DNA from 4 places in the Variovorax sp. PAMC26660 genome. Region 1 is predicted to be linked to each of the others. Evidence: predicted binding sites of a transcription regulator. Region 1 holds the regulator's gene; each other region holds the start of a gene.

What was found. The regulator sigma-54, encoded in region 1, starts transcription at its own class of promoters, with help from an activator protein. The targets are predictions, from matches to a motif close to TGGCANGNAANCTGCTTT.
Region 2: H7F35_RS10970 (pilin) is a predicted target of sigma-54. The motif match lies at 1,571-1,588, and genes of this name have one in related genera.
Region 3: H7F35_RS24105 (DUF2126 domain-containing protein) is a predicted target of sigma-54. The motif match lies at 1,773-1,790, and genes of this name have one in related genera.
Region 4: H7F35_RS13735 (ammonium transporter) is a predicted target of sigma-54. The motif match lies at 1,686-1,703, and genes of this name have one in related genera.

Annotation. Positions count from the first base shown of each region.
Region 1 is NZ_CP060295.1:3,107,347-3,110,824, forward strand. It holds gene lptA (lipopolysaccharide transport periplasmic protein LptA) at 1-333, shown strand, start outside; gene lptB (LPS export ABC transporter ATP-binding protein) at 330-1,124, shown strand; gene rpoN (RNA polymerase factor sigma-54) at 1,142-2,740, shown strand; gene H7F35_RS14925 (phospholipase D family protein) at 2,751-3,478, shown strand, end outside.
Region 2 is NZ_CP060295.1:2,268,855-2,272,332, forward strand. It holds gene H7F35_RS10965 (PglL family O-oligosaccharyltransferase) at 1-370, opposite strand, end outside; gene H7F35_RS10970 (pilin) at 1,008-1,514, opposite strand; gene H7F35_RS10975 (3',5'-cyclic-nucleotide phosphodiesterase) at 1,719-2,522, opposite strand; gene H7F35_RS10980 (CHASE2 domain-containing protein) at 2,552-3,478, opposite strand, start outside.
Region 3 is NZ_CP060295.1:5,105,742-5,109,219, forward strand. It holds gene H7F35_RS24105 (DUF2126 domain-containing protein) at 1-1,699, opposite strand, end outside; gene H7F35_RS24110 (DNA internalization-related competence protein ComEC/Rec2) at 1,841-3,478, shown strand, end outside.
Region 4 is NZ_CP060295.1:2,845,571-2,849,048, forward strand. It holds gene H7F35_RS13730 (hypothetical protein) at 92-394, opposite strand; gene H7F35_RS13735 (ammonium transporter) at 413-1,648, opposite strand; gene H7F35_RS13740 (TSUP family transporter) at 2,066-2,824, shown strand; gene H7F35_RS13745 (tripartite tricarboxylate transporter permease) at 3,195-3,478, opposite strand, start outside.

The sequences.
Region 1 (3,478 bases):
GACAACGTCAAGTTCATCCGCAATGCCGAGATGCGCCGCCTGCTCGGCTCGACGCCGAACGACGAGAGCCACGGCGCCCTGATCGTCTACGACCAGAGCAACGACACCTACACGGTCAACGGTTCTACCGTGCCGCCGAACACGGCGGTCAACGCGTCGTCCCCGACCGGCCGCGTCAAGACCATCCTTACACCCAAGGCCGTCCCGGCGCCTGCAGCCGGCGCTTCCGCCCCGGCCGGCGCGAAGCCTGCGGCAGCGGCGCCCACCCCGGCCGCCGGCAAGGGCCTGCGTTCGACCACCACGCTCGGTGCCGAGGGAGAAACCCGAAAGTGATCGAAACCGCTGGAACCCAGGACGCCAACGGCAAGCCGGGCAGCCGCCTGGTCGCGCGCGGCCTGAAGAAGAGCTACGGCAGCCGCACGGTCGTCAAGGACGTCTCGCTCGACGTGCAGAAGGGCGAAGTCGTCGGCCTGCTGGGGCCCAACGGCGCCGGCAAGACCACTTCGTTCTACATGATCGTGGGCCTGGTGCGTGCCGACGCGGGCGACATCACGATCGACGGCGAGCCCATCGCCCACATGCCGATCCACCGCCGTGCCCGCATGGGCCTGAGCTACCTGCCGCAGGAAGCCTCGATCTTCCGCAAGCTCACGGTCGAGGAAAACGTGCGTGCCGTGCTGGAACTCCAGAGCGAGCCCGACGAAAGCGGCAAGCTCGTGTCCCTGTCGAAGCAGCACATCGAAGAGCGCCTGACCGAGCTGCTGACCGACCTGCGGGTCGACCACCTGCGCGATTCGCCTGCGCTCGCCCTGTCGGGCGGCGAGCGCCGCCGCGTCGAGATCGCGCGCGCGCTGGCCACCCAGCCGCGCTTCATCCTGCTGGACGAACCCTTTGCCGGCATCGACCCGATCGCGGTCATTGAAATCCAGCGGATCATCAGTTTCCTGAAAGAGCGCGGCATCGGCGTGCTCATCACCGACCACAACGTGCGTGAAACGCTGGGCATCTGCGATCACGCGTTCATCATCAGCGACGGGCATGTGCTGGCACAAGGCACGCCCTCGGAGATCGTCGACAACGCCGAAGTACGCAGGGTGTACCTGGGCGAACACTTCCGGATGTAGGGAGGGCGGCTTTCCCCATGAAGCAAGGGCTGTCCCTTCGCGTCTCGCAGCATCTCGCGCTCACACCCCAGCTGCAGCAGTCGATCCGTCTGCTGCAGCTCTCCACGCTCGAACTGAGCCAGGAGGTGGAGCAGATGCTCGACGAGAACCCGTTCCTCGAACGCACCGCCGAAGAAGCGGCGCGTGAGGAGTTCGGGCTCGATGCCGTCGACACGCCGGTCCAGCGCGACGAGGCAGGCGAAGCCGCCGAAAGCGAATTCGCCTCGGCGCCCACCAGCAGCACGAGCACCGCGTCCACCGAGACCAGCACCCCGGGCGAATCCGACGGCCCCGCCGCCGAGATCGCCGAGCGCGAGCCCGACTGGGAAGGCGACGGCACCGTCGACATGGCACCGGACGACAGCGAGTGGGGCAGCGATGCACCCGCGCGACAGAACAACCTGGGCAACGACGAGCGCGCCGACGCCACCGAACTCGCACGCAGCCAGGAGTCGCTGCAATCGTTCCTGCACCGCCAGGCGCTGAGCCTGCGCCTGAACGAAAACGACTGCGCCGCGCTGCGCTTCCTGATCGAGTCGCTCAACGACGACGGCTACCTCGAAGACTCGCTGCCTGCCTTGGCTTCGGGCCTCGCGGGCGACGACAACGATCAGTTCGACGACCTCGTGCACCACTTTCAGGTGGCGCTGGGCCTGCTGCAGAGCTTGGAGCCCGTGGGCGTGGGCGCGCGCGACCTGGGCGAATGCCTGGGCATCCAGTTGCGCGCACTGGCTGCCGAAGACCGCGACATGGACGAAGCGCAGGCGCAGGTCTACAAGATCGCCATTGCCATCTGCAAGCAGCCGATGGAGCTGCTCGCGCGACGCGACTTCAAGCGGCTGGCCACGCTCACCCGCAGCAACGAGGAGCTGGTGCGCTCGGCGCTGCAGGTCATTGCGCGGCTCGAACCCAAGCCGGGGCGCCGCTTTGTCGACGTCGAGCGCAACATCGTCATTCCCGACGTGATCGTCACCAAGACCGGACGCGGCACCGGCATCAAGTTTCGCGTCATGCTGAACCCCGAGGTGATGCCGCGCCTGCGCGTGCACGACATCTATGCTGGCGCGCTCAAGGCGCACAAGGGCGAGGGCAGCCAGGCGCTGTCGCAGCGTCTGCAGGAGGCGCGCTGGTTCATCAAGAACATCCAGCAGCGCTTCGACACCATCCTGCGCGTGAGCAATGCCATCGTCGAACGGCAAAAGAGCTACTTCGTGCACGGCGAACTCGCGATGCGGCCGCTGGTGCTGCGCGAGATTGCCGACGAACTGGGGCTGCACGAGTCGACCATCTCGCGCGTGACCACCGCCAAGTACATGTCCACGCCTTTCGGCACGGTCGAGCTCAAGTATTTCTTCGGCTCTGCGCTGGGCACCGAGACCGGCGGCAACGCATCGAGCACCGCGGTGCGCGCGCTCATCAAGCAGTTCGTGACCTCCGAGAGCATCAAGAAGCCGCTGTCGGACAGCCAGATCTCCGAGATGCTGAAGGAACAAGGCATCGAATGCGCGCGGCGCACGGTGGCCAAGTACCGCGAAGCGCTGCGCATCGCGCCCGCGAACCTGCGCAAAGCCCTGTAGAAGACCGCCAATGGCCCATCGCCCACGGAGCCGCCTGCTGTCGCGCTGTGGACGTTGGGTCTTTTTCCTGGCGGTGGTGTCGCTGTTCGCCGGCTGCGCCAACTTGCCCGACGAGGCGCCGCGCCCACCCACCAAGGCCATGGCCGCATCGACCGACACCGCGCTCGGCAAGATCGCGCTGGCTTCCCAGCCCGACCCCGATCTGAGCGGCTTTCGCCTGATGCCGGGCGGCGACTTTGCCTTCGACACCCGCATCCAGTTGGCGCGCCGCGCCCAGCGCACGCTCGACGTGCAGTACTACCAGATCGAGAACGACGAGACCGGCCGCTACCTGCTGCGCACCCTGCGCGACGCGGCCCAGCGCGGCGTGCGGGTGCGCCTGCTGATGGACGACCTCTACACCTCGGGCGAAGACGAACTGCTGCTCGGCCTGGCCGCCACGCCGAATGTCGAGCTGCGCCTGTTCAACCCGTTTCCGGCCGGGCGCGGCAGCCTGCTCAAGCGCTTCACTGCGTCGCTGTTCGATTTCGAGCGGGTCAACCGCCGCATGCACAACAAGCTGTTCATCGCCGATGGCGCGATGGCGGTGGCGGGCGGGCGCAACATCGGCAACCAGTACTTCACGCGCACCTCGGGCGAGAACTTCATCGACCTCGACACCTTCGTCGCCGGCGCGCTGGTGCCACGCCTGGGCAGCCTGTTCGACCAGTACTGGAACAGCGTCTACGTGCGGCCGAT
Region 2 (3,478 bases), 840 kb from region 1:
ACGCGTGGTGCATACGGGTACCGCTGCATGCAAGTCCGGCACCAACGCAAGCAGCCATTCCGGTCGCAGCTATCGCAATGACGGCCGACAGCCAGAAGCCGACGCCAAGTTGATGGCTGTGGAGAAGAGCAATCGAAATTGCCACCGTCGCAAACCAAGTCATCAGCAACGGGCGAGGCAGGGGATATTTCGCACCGGCCAGCGGAACTGACAACAACGCGATACAAAGCCATGATGTCAGTTGCTGCCACGCACTGACCGAAGGGCCCGCGGAGATCGGAAACAGGAACGGCAGCGCGATCAATGTACTGCAGACAACTAACCGAGGATTTTCTCTGGGTGCGCCAGCGGACATCACGAAGGAGCTCATTAGAGGTATTTTGCCGACGCTCAACCACCCCAAATCTTTGCAGAATGACGGGCTGACCGTTCCATCTGAACGGCGGCTCAGGATCACTAAATAGCCAGCCCACTTTGACCAGCGTTGGGCCGCGCTCAGACTGCTGAGGGGCGAGAGGCCCAATTCAATAGCGACCGTAAACAGAGGTGGTGGAACACCAAACCACGCTGATACGGAGTGCAATGTCAGGAACGTCGCAGCCGGGAAATCACCTGCACTGGGCCAGCAGAACCTGAAGGGGCATTCTAGGCGCGCGGCCTCACTCAGGGCATCTGCAGTAACGCGAGTTTGGTACACCCTACAAAGCATTCAGCAATTGCGCTGCGGAACCGCTTCACAAGAACGTCGGCAGGCAAGAGCCTGTACAGCAAGACAGCAGTCTGAGAGTCGACCGGCTCACGTCTTCAATAATCAGACTGGGCTGTTTGTGGATCAGTAAGCCGATTAGACCTCTGCCGCCTCAAGCAGTCGCGGGTCTCAAGGCTAACTTCTCACTTGTGGCGCGGTTCGATGCTAAATACGGAGCAGGCTGCTGCGCAGTGTGTGATTGGAGGTCAACACAATGAAAAAAGCCGCCCGAAAGCGGCCTTTAGCAACGAGTAAAAAATTACGTCGCCGAGCTCGTCGGGCAAGCGACTTGCTCGTACTTCTTCGGCACGTCAGATAGGCAACTCCAAGTTCCGGAGGCATCGCGCGACCACACGATCTTCTTCCCGGCAATCACAGATGCTGCGTTGTTTCCGAACGTGGAGGTAAGGGTTGCCGAGCCATCCGTAAGGCCGCCGAAGGAAAGAATAGGTGCACCCATACCAGCCGGGGCGAGACCGCCGTTAACCGTGTTGGTGCCGGCCGAAACAACGAGATTAGATCCGGTTGCGGTACCCGCACAGCTGGTAGCACTCGCGGTCAACTTGCCGTTGATAACGCAGTCTTCGACGGCCGTCTTCTGGGAGCCGGTTTCACCAATAACGCGGGAAATCTGCGACTTGGCGACATAGGTCTGGTATTGCGGAATCGCAATGGCGGCCAAGATACCAATGATCGCCACAACGATCATCAATTCAATAAGGGTGAAACCCTTTTGCACATTGCGTGCGATAGAACGACGGTTCATTCATTAACTCCAGGTTGGTTTGTAGAGCCCGGGAACCAGCCCGGAGCGCAGTACCTTCCGCAGCATCCGTGCCACCCACCTTCAGAGCTCGGCACAGCCCAAACCCGTCATCTTTGTCCATCTTGGCGTTACACCAAGTGACACAACTTGCTTCAAGATGCTACAAGCGGTGACAAATTTGTCATGCCAGCGCACCCGAAACCGTCAGAAAGTCAGGATCCCATCCGCCTTGAGCCAGCGTATATCGCGCTGCGCCAAACCCGCCACCTGATGGTCTGCCAGTGCGCCGATCTGGCTCATGATTTCATCGGTTTCTGCCGGCTTGGTATGGGTGATGTAGATCGGGTATTGCTTCCCCGGATCGATATGCGCCAGCTCGTCCGCCAGCACGACCGGCGACAGATGCAGGCTGCGCTCAGCCAGCGCCTGTTCACGGCTGCTGAAGGCGGTCTCGATCACGAGCATGGCCACCTCGATTGCATTGACGCGATCCCAGAACGGCGCGTTGCGTTCGGTATCGCCGCTGAAGACCCAATGCGCCCCGCCCGAAGCTCGCCGCACCGCGAAACCGCAGGCCGGCACCGTATGCACAGCCGGCAGCACCTCGACCAGCTTGGGCGCGCAAGTGCCCAACTGCAGCATCTGCCCCACCGCAATATCGTGAAAGCTCACGAAAGGCGCCTCAAGGCTCGGAATGCTCTCGAAGTCGGGCCAGATGACGTTGTTGAACACATGCGCGCGCAGCGCCTCGATGGTGGCGCGCAGCGCATGCACACGCAGCGGCCGCGTGCGGCGGCTCCCCACGGCATCAAGCATCAGGGGCAACGCGGCAATGTGGTCGAGATGGCTGTGGGTCAGCACGACATCGTCGATGCCGGCCATCTCGTCGAGCGTGAGATCTCCGACCCCGGTGCCCGCATCGACGAGCAGGTCCGTGTCGACCAGAAACGAGGTGGTGCGGCAGTCTTTGGCAATGGCGCCCGAGCAACCCAGCACACGAACCTGCATTGTGAGAGACCCCTTGTATGTGTCTGTCGTCATTTGGTTTCGAACCGGGTTGCGCCGTCCCAATTCGGGTCTTGCGGTCGCAACGCCATTGAGGCTAAACGCTGGGCGTAGAGCTGGTAAAGGACTTTTTTGGCATCGGCCGCGAGCAGGGGTGCCAGCAAGTTTCGGCCCACCGCCCAGTCTTGCCGCCGATAGGCCGCGAGCACGCCGGCCCAGCGTTCGAGCAGTTGTTGCGTCTGTTTCACCGCGTCGGCCGTGCGTGCATCCAGGGGCGTAAAAACGGCAACGACTTGTGCCTTTCCCTTGACGCGCACGCTGTCGAGTTCTTGCCAGATGTAGTCGGGCGCCAGCTCGCGGGTCGCGCCGCTGGCCACGATCTCGACGCCGTAGTGCCCGCTCAGTCCTTCGAGGCGCGACGCCAGATTGACCGCATCGCCGACCACGGTGTAGCTGCGGCGCGCGGTCGAGCCCATGTCGCCCACGCTCATCACGCCGCTGTTGATGCCGATGCCCACGCTGATTTCGGGCCGGCCGCTGGCGCGGTGCATGCTGTTGATCTCGCGCACGGCCTCGGCCATGTCGAGCGCCGCGCGCACGGCCAGCGCCGCGTGGTCGGGCGTGTCGATCGGCGCGCCCCAGAAGGCCATGACGCAATCGCCCATGTACTTGTCGACGGTGCCGCGATGTGTGCTGATCACGTCGGTGAGTCGGCTGAAGACGGTATTCAAGAAAGCTTGCAGCTCGGCCGGCGCCATCTGTTCCGACAGGCGGGTGAAGTCGCGCATGTCGCAGAACATCACGGTCATCGGCTTGCTCTCGGCGCGCATGCTGTAGCGGTCGGGGTGCACGAGCATTTCGTTGACGAGCTGCGGCGGCACATAGGTGCCGAAGAGCCGCACGAGGCCTCGCCGCGCACGCGATTCGACGAAGTAGCCCCAGCTCATGTTGAGCACGAA
Region 3 (3,478 bases), 2.0 Mb from region 1:
CTCGCGGCGCGGTCGGGTCGCGCTCGATCAGGTAGGGGTAGTCGCCCTTGCTGGCCCACGGCTGCGAGTCGAGCGGCAGGCGATAGCCCATGGGCGAGTCGCCTGGAATCAGGAAGAGGCGGTCGTCGCGCAGGAACCAGGGGCCGGTCTTCCAGCTTGGGCCTTCGAGCGCGGGGGCGTCGCCGTCCGCGTTGCCGGGCTCGATGGGCAGCATGTAGCCGATCACCGCATCGAGCTTTTGCGTGAAGACGCGGCGCAGGCGCACGCGCTCCAGTTCGTCGTCGAGCTTCGACTCGAAGGGGTCGACGTTCACCGGCAGGCGGCGTTCGCGCCAGAGGTAGTAGTAGACGTCCTCGTAGCCGGCCTGCATGTAGCGCTCGGTGATGCCGAGCTTGTGCGCCAGCACGGTGGTGAAGCGGCGTGCGTCTTCGCTCGTGTAGTGCGTGGGCACGCGCTCGTCGGCGAACAGCTCGGGGTCGTGCCACAACGGCTGGCCGTCGGCGCGCCAGAAGATCGACAGCGCCCAGCGCGGCAGTTGCTCGCCCGGATACCACTTGCCCTGTCCGAAGTGCAGGAAGCCGCCGTTGCCGTATTCGGCGCGCAGCTTGTGAACCAGTTCGGTGGCGTAGCCGCGCTTGGTGGGGCCCAGGGCGTCGGTGTTCCATTCGGGCGCGTCGCGGTCGCTGGTGGCCACATAGGTCGGCTCGCCGCCCATCGTGAGGCGCACGTCGCCGGCCTTCAGGCGCGCATCGACCACGTCGCCCAGGGCCAGCACCTCGGACCACTGCTCTTCGGTGTAGGGCTTGGTGACACGCGGCGATTCGTAGATGCGCGTGACGGTCATCTCGTGGCCGAACTCGACCTCGGCCTCGTCCACGCCGCCTTCGATGGGCGCCGCGCTCGAAGGCGTCGGCGTGCAGGCCAGTGGAATGTGGCCTTCGCCGGCCATCAGGCCCGAGGTGGCATCGAGGCCGATCCAGCCTGCGCCGGGCAGGAACACTTCGCACCAGGCGTGCAGGTCGGTGAAGTCGACCGTGGTGCCGCTGGGGCCGTCGAGCGACTTCACGTCGGGCGTGAGCTGGATCAGGTAGCCCGAGACAAAGCGCGCGGCCAGGCCCATGTGGCGCAGCAGTTGCACCAGCAGCCAGCCCGAGTCGCGGCACGAGCCGCTGCCGTTGGTGAGCGTTTCTTCCGGCGTCTGCACGCCGGGCTCCATGCGGATGAGGTAGTTGACGTCCTGCTGCACCTGCTGGTTGATGCCGACCAGGAAGTCGATGGTGCGCTGTTCCTTGCGGTCGACCTTGTCGAGGTAGGCCTCCAGCAGCGGTGTGACCGGATCGGCCACGAGGTAGGGCGCGAGTTCTTCGGCCTGCGAGGCTGTGTACTTGAACGGAAAGTTCTCGGCCTGCGGTTCGAGGAAGAAGTCGAAGGGGTTGTAGACCGCCATCTCGACGACGAGATCGACCGTGACTTTGAATTCACGCGTCTTCTCCGGGAATACGAGCCGCGCCTGGTAGTTGGCGAACGGGTCCTGCATCCAGTTGACGAAGTGCTCCGCGGGCTCGACCCGCAGCGAGTACGAAATGACATTGCTGCGGCAATGTGGCGCGGGCCGCAACCGAACGACCTGCGGGCCCAGCTGCACCAGGCGGTCGTATTTGTAGTGGGTGACGTGGTGGAGTGCGGCGTGAATTGACATGCGTTTTTGTGTGCAGTACTGACAGATTGCATCGAAAAGATGTCTCTGGTGAGACGCATACTAGCCCAGAAGCCAAGCAATTAACGCGCCACTGAGCGTGGGTTCGGGGAGGGTTTGCATCATGTGTTCCGAGGTTCTTCGGTGACGGCGCCGCGCGCGTCCGGCAATGCCGCGGCTGGTTCGTGGGCCTTCGCCTTGCTGGGTGGTTCGGTGCTGGGCGCGGCCTTGCAGTTGCGGCAGCCGGCGCTCTGGCAGACGTGGGCTTATGTCACGCTTTTGCTCACGGCGCTTGTTGTCATGGGGTGGTCATGGCGGCCGTCTTCGCTGGCGCGGCGAAATCCGGGCTGGGGGCTTCTGGTCATCGCGCTGATGTGCGGGGCACTGGCAGGCGCGGGGCAAGCGGGTTGGCGCGCCGTGGTCCATGCGGGCGGTGCATTGGACCCGGCACTCGAAGGGCGTGACCTGCAGGTCACCGGCGTGGTGTCGGAGATGCCGCAGCGCGGCGAGGTCGCCACGCGCTTTCGCCTCGATGTCGAGTCGGCGCGTTGGGCCGGCACGGGCACGACCACCGAAGCCCCGCCGACCGTGCCGGAGCGCATCGCGCTGGGCTGGTATGCCGAGAACACCGGCCTGTGGGGGCGGTCTTCCGAAGAGCGCATGCCCTCCGCAAACACCGTGGGCTCGCTGCATGCCGGCGAGCGATGGCGCCTGACGGTGCGGCTCAAGGCGCCGCATGGCAACGTCAATCCCCACGGTTTCGACAGCGAGCTGTGGATGTGGGAGCAGGGCGTGCACGCCAACGGCTATGTGCGAACCGGCGCGCGCGATGCGGCACCTGCGCTCGTGGCCGTCACATGGCGGCATCCGATCGAACGCGCACGCGAGGCCGTGCGCGACAAGGTGTTCGAGCGCGTGCCCGACCGCAGGCAGGCCGGCGTGATCGCCGCGCTGGTCACCGGCGACCAGGGCGCCATCGACCGCGCCGGCTGGGACGTGTTTCGCGCGACCGGCGTGGCGCACCTGATGTCGATCTCGGGGCTGCACGTGACCATGTTCGCGTGGCTGGCCGCGCACGTTGTCGGTCTGCTGTGGCGTCGCAGTGCGCGGCTGATGCTGTGGCTTCCCGCGCAGCAGGCCGCGCTGGTCGGCGGCGTGCTGTTGGCCGCACTCTATGCGCTGTTCAGCGGCTGGGGCGTGCCGTCGCAGCGCACGGTCTGGATGCTGGCGACCGTCGCACTGCTGCGCTTTTCGGGGCGGCGCTGGCCCTGGCCGCATGTGTGGCTGCTGACCGCGGCGGTGGTGGTGGCACTCGATCCATGGGCCTTGATGCAGGCCGGCTTCTGGCTCAGCTTCGTGGCGGTGGGCGTGCTGTTCGCCACCGACGTGGCGGCGCCCGGCGAGGCGAAGAAGGGTTTTCGCGCGCATGTGTTCCAGCTCTTTCGCGAGCAATGGGTCATCACGCTGGCGATCACGCCGCTGAGCCTGCTGCTGTTTCAGCAGGTGTCGCTGGTCGGCTTGCTGGCCAATGCGATCGCCATTCCGTGGGTCACGCTGGTGGTGACGCCGCTGGCCATGCTGGGTGCAGCGGTGCCGCCCCTGTGGGACCTCGCGGGCTGGGCCGTGCATGCGCTCGTGGTGCTGCTCCAGTGGGGCGCCGGTCTGCCTTTCGCCACGCTGTCGATGGCCGCGCCGCCGGGATGGATGGCGGCTGGTGGCGTGGCGGGCGGCGTGCTGCTCGCCATGTCGTTGCCGTGGTCGTTGCGCACCCTCGGGTTGCCG
Region 4 (3,478 bases), 260 kb from region 1:
GCAGCGAAATAAAGGAGGAGCGAAGCGGGGGACATTCGCGGAGGGGAGCACCTGGTGTCATTCGCACTCGCCCTGAACACTCCCGAAGAAGTCAACGCAACCCACCCACATAACGAGGCGGCGGCGTAGGCGGATTCCCATCAGGCTGCCGCGCCGCCAGCCGCGCAGCACGCGCCAACGGCTCCATGGCCTGCTCGAGACGCGTGGCAAGTTGCTCAAGCTCTGCGTCCTGCGTGTCCGCCGCATGCGCGCGCGTCATGCGCACGATCTCGGCGGCGTACTCGGCATTGGTTGCCATCCACTCGGTGTCGGTCACGCGCCCATGCTTTCGCCGCAATGCCACATGCAGGCGGGCGGCGAGGGCGATGCGTTCGCTTTCTGACATGGATGGCATGGTTCCTCCGTCGGTGGATCAGCTCCCCAGGTGTTCACGATGCTGTGCAAGATCGAGGCCCAGTTGCTCGCTTTCCGGATCGACGCGCAATCCGACCAGGATGTGCACGAGGAACAGCACCACCGCCGTGCCCGTGGCGCTGTAGATCGCCACGCTGCCGACGGCGATGGCCTGCGTCAGTACGTTGCCGGTTGCGCCCGAGATGCGCGCATCGGCGAACACCCCCGTGAGCAGCGCGCCCACGACCCCGCCGATGCCGTGCACACCGAACACGTCGAGCGAATCGTCCGCGCCCAGCAGATGCTTCAGCCCGGTCGCGCCCCAGTAGCAGGCCAGTCCCGCGATGCCGCCGATGGCCAGCGCGGCCAACGGCGTCACGAAACCAGCCGCCGGCGTGATCGCGACCAGCCCCGCCACCAGCCCCGAGCACAGTCCCAGCAGCGACGGACTGCGCCGCACGGTCCACTCGCCAATCATCCAGGTCATCGCCCCGGCTGCCGCCGCGATGTGCGTGACCAGCATCGCCAGGCCCGCGCGCCCGTCGGCCGCCACCGCCGAACCCGCATTGAAGCCGAACCAGCCCACCCACAACAGACCGGCCCCCACCATCGTGAACGCCAGGCTGTAGGGCTCGAAGGCCTCGCGCCCGTAGCCCTTGCGCGGCCCGAGCGCATAGGCGCAGACCAGCCCCGCGATGCCCGCATTGACGTGCACCACCGAGCCGCCCGCGAAGTCGAGCGCGCCCATCTGCGCGAGCCAGCCACCCGGCTCCCAGACCCAGTGCGCGATCGGCGCATAGACCAGCACGCTCCACAGCAGCGCGAACCACAGTACCGCCGAAAAACGCATGCGCTCGACGAAGGCACCCAGCACCAGCGCAGTGGTGATGATCGCGAAGGTCAACTGGAACATCGCGTAGACCGATTCGGGCACGTTGGGCGCGACATGGCTCACCGCCACCTGGCCCGCCTCCTTCAGGTACTCGAAGCCCGAGAACCAGAAACGACCGGTGCCGCCCAGCCAGGGCCAGCCTTCGGTGAACGCCAGCGAATAGCCCAGCGCGAACCAGGTCAGCGAGACCGCCGCAGAAATCGCCACGACGCTCGCCATGGTGGCCAGCACGTTCTTGCGGCGCACCATGCCCGCATAGAACAGCGCGATGCCGGGCAGCGTCATCAGCAGCACCAGCGCGGTCGAGGTCATCATCCAGGCGGTGTCGGCCGCGTTGATGGAGGCTTGCGGGACCAAGGCCATGGCAGTGCTCTTCTTCGAGTTGTGGACTGTGGCTTTACGTGCACAAGTCGTGCCACATCGTTAACTAGCAGAAACACTTTGGTTTGCGAACAGGTCTTCCGAGGTAAGGCAAAGCGGGTAATTCCCAATGCACTGGCGCGGTGCACCCCCTAAAGTCTGCCCACTCGCGAACGGGCCCTGCTCGTGCTGCCGAGGGTCCGAGGAGACAATCCCCCGAACAAGAAAAATGCTTTCCAAGGCTCCATACGAGATGCCATGTCTGAACTTGAAAAGGCGCCGCTGGTCGGCGCCTTTTTTTATGTCCGTCCGAATGTCGCGGGGCGCACTTTTCCTTTAGACCAAACAGCCCCGGTTCGCACGCAGTACATGCGTATGCCGCTATCGTTTCGGTAGCAACCCCGGTGAGACAATCCCGCCATGGAAATGCTGGTGGTGACGGGCGCCTCGCTGCTCGCGGGTTTTGTCGATTCGATCGTGGGTGGTGGCGGGTTGATCCTGGTGCCGGCGCTGTTCGCCGTGTTTCCGGGCGCACCGCCGGCCACGCTGCTGGGCACCAACAAGAGCGCGTCCATTTGGGGCACGGCCGCCGCCGCGGCCCAATTCAGCCAGCGCGTGCAGATGCGTTGGGGCGCGTTGTGGCCGGCCGCGCTGCTCGGTTTTGCCGGTTCGATGCTGGGCGCCTGGGGCGTCACGATGTTTCCGGGGGACTTCCTGCGCCGGGCGCTGCCGGTCATCCTGCTCGGGGTGCTGCTCTACACGCTGGCGCGCAAGGACATGGGGCGGCTGCACGCGCCGCGCTTCAGCGGCCGGGCCGAAACGCTGGCCGCCTGCGCCATCGGCCTGTCGATCGGGCTGTACGACGGCTTCTTCGGGCCGGGCGCGGGCAGTTTCCTGGTGTTCCTGTTCGTGCGCTGGATGGGCTACGACTTCCTCAATGCCTCGGCCTCCGCCAAGATCATCAACACGTTGACCAACGCCGCCGCGCTGATATTGCTGGCGGCCAAGGGGCACGTCTGGTGGCACTACGGGCTGGTGATGGCGGTGGCCAATGTGGCGGGCAGCCTGCTGGGTACGCGCGTGGCGCTGAAGCACGGCGCGGGCTTTGTGCGGGTGGTGTTCATCGTGGTCGTGAGTGCGCTGATCTTGAAGACGGCTTACGACGCGTTTCTGAAATGAAACCCTGGTCTTGGGTTTGACGCGGTGTGCTTGTGGGGCGCTGCTGCTGTTCAGGGCGTCGCCCACGCCGACACGGTGCTCTTTTTCGCGAATGTCCCCCGCTTCGCTCCTCCTTTATTTAGCTAAAAAGAGCCCCGTATCGACGTGAGCGTTCGGAGTAGTCGTTGATCACAGGATCAATAGCAGCGTGCCCTGTGCGAATGACGCCAGGTGCTCCCCGCAGCGAAATAAAGGAGGAGCGAAGCGGGGGACATTCGCGGAGGGGAGCACCTGGTGTCATTCGCACGCACCCCGGACAGCGGCGCCCAGAAACAAGAGCCGCAAATGAAAAAGCCCCCAGAAGGGGGCTGTTGATGGAGGCCGAAGCCGATCACTCCTCGACGAAGGCTTCCTCGCGCTTGGCCTTGATGGCCGGCAACAGCACGATGCCCAACAGCATCGCTGCAGCCACCAGCAACCCTGCCGACAGCGGCCGCGTGACGAACACGCTCCACGCCCCACGCGACAGCAGCAGCGCGCGCCGCAGGTTCTCTTCCATCATCGGCCCCAGGATGAAGCCCAGCAGCAGCGGCGCAGGCTCCGTCCGCAGCTTGATGAACAGATAGCCGATGAAGCCGAAGGCCGCCACCATCCACACGTCGAAGGTGTTGTTGT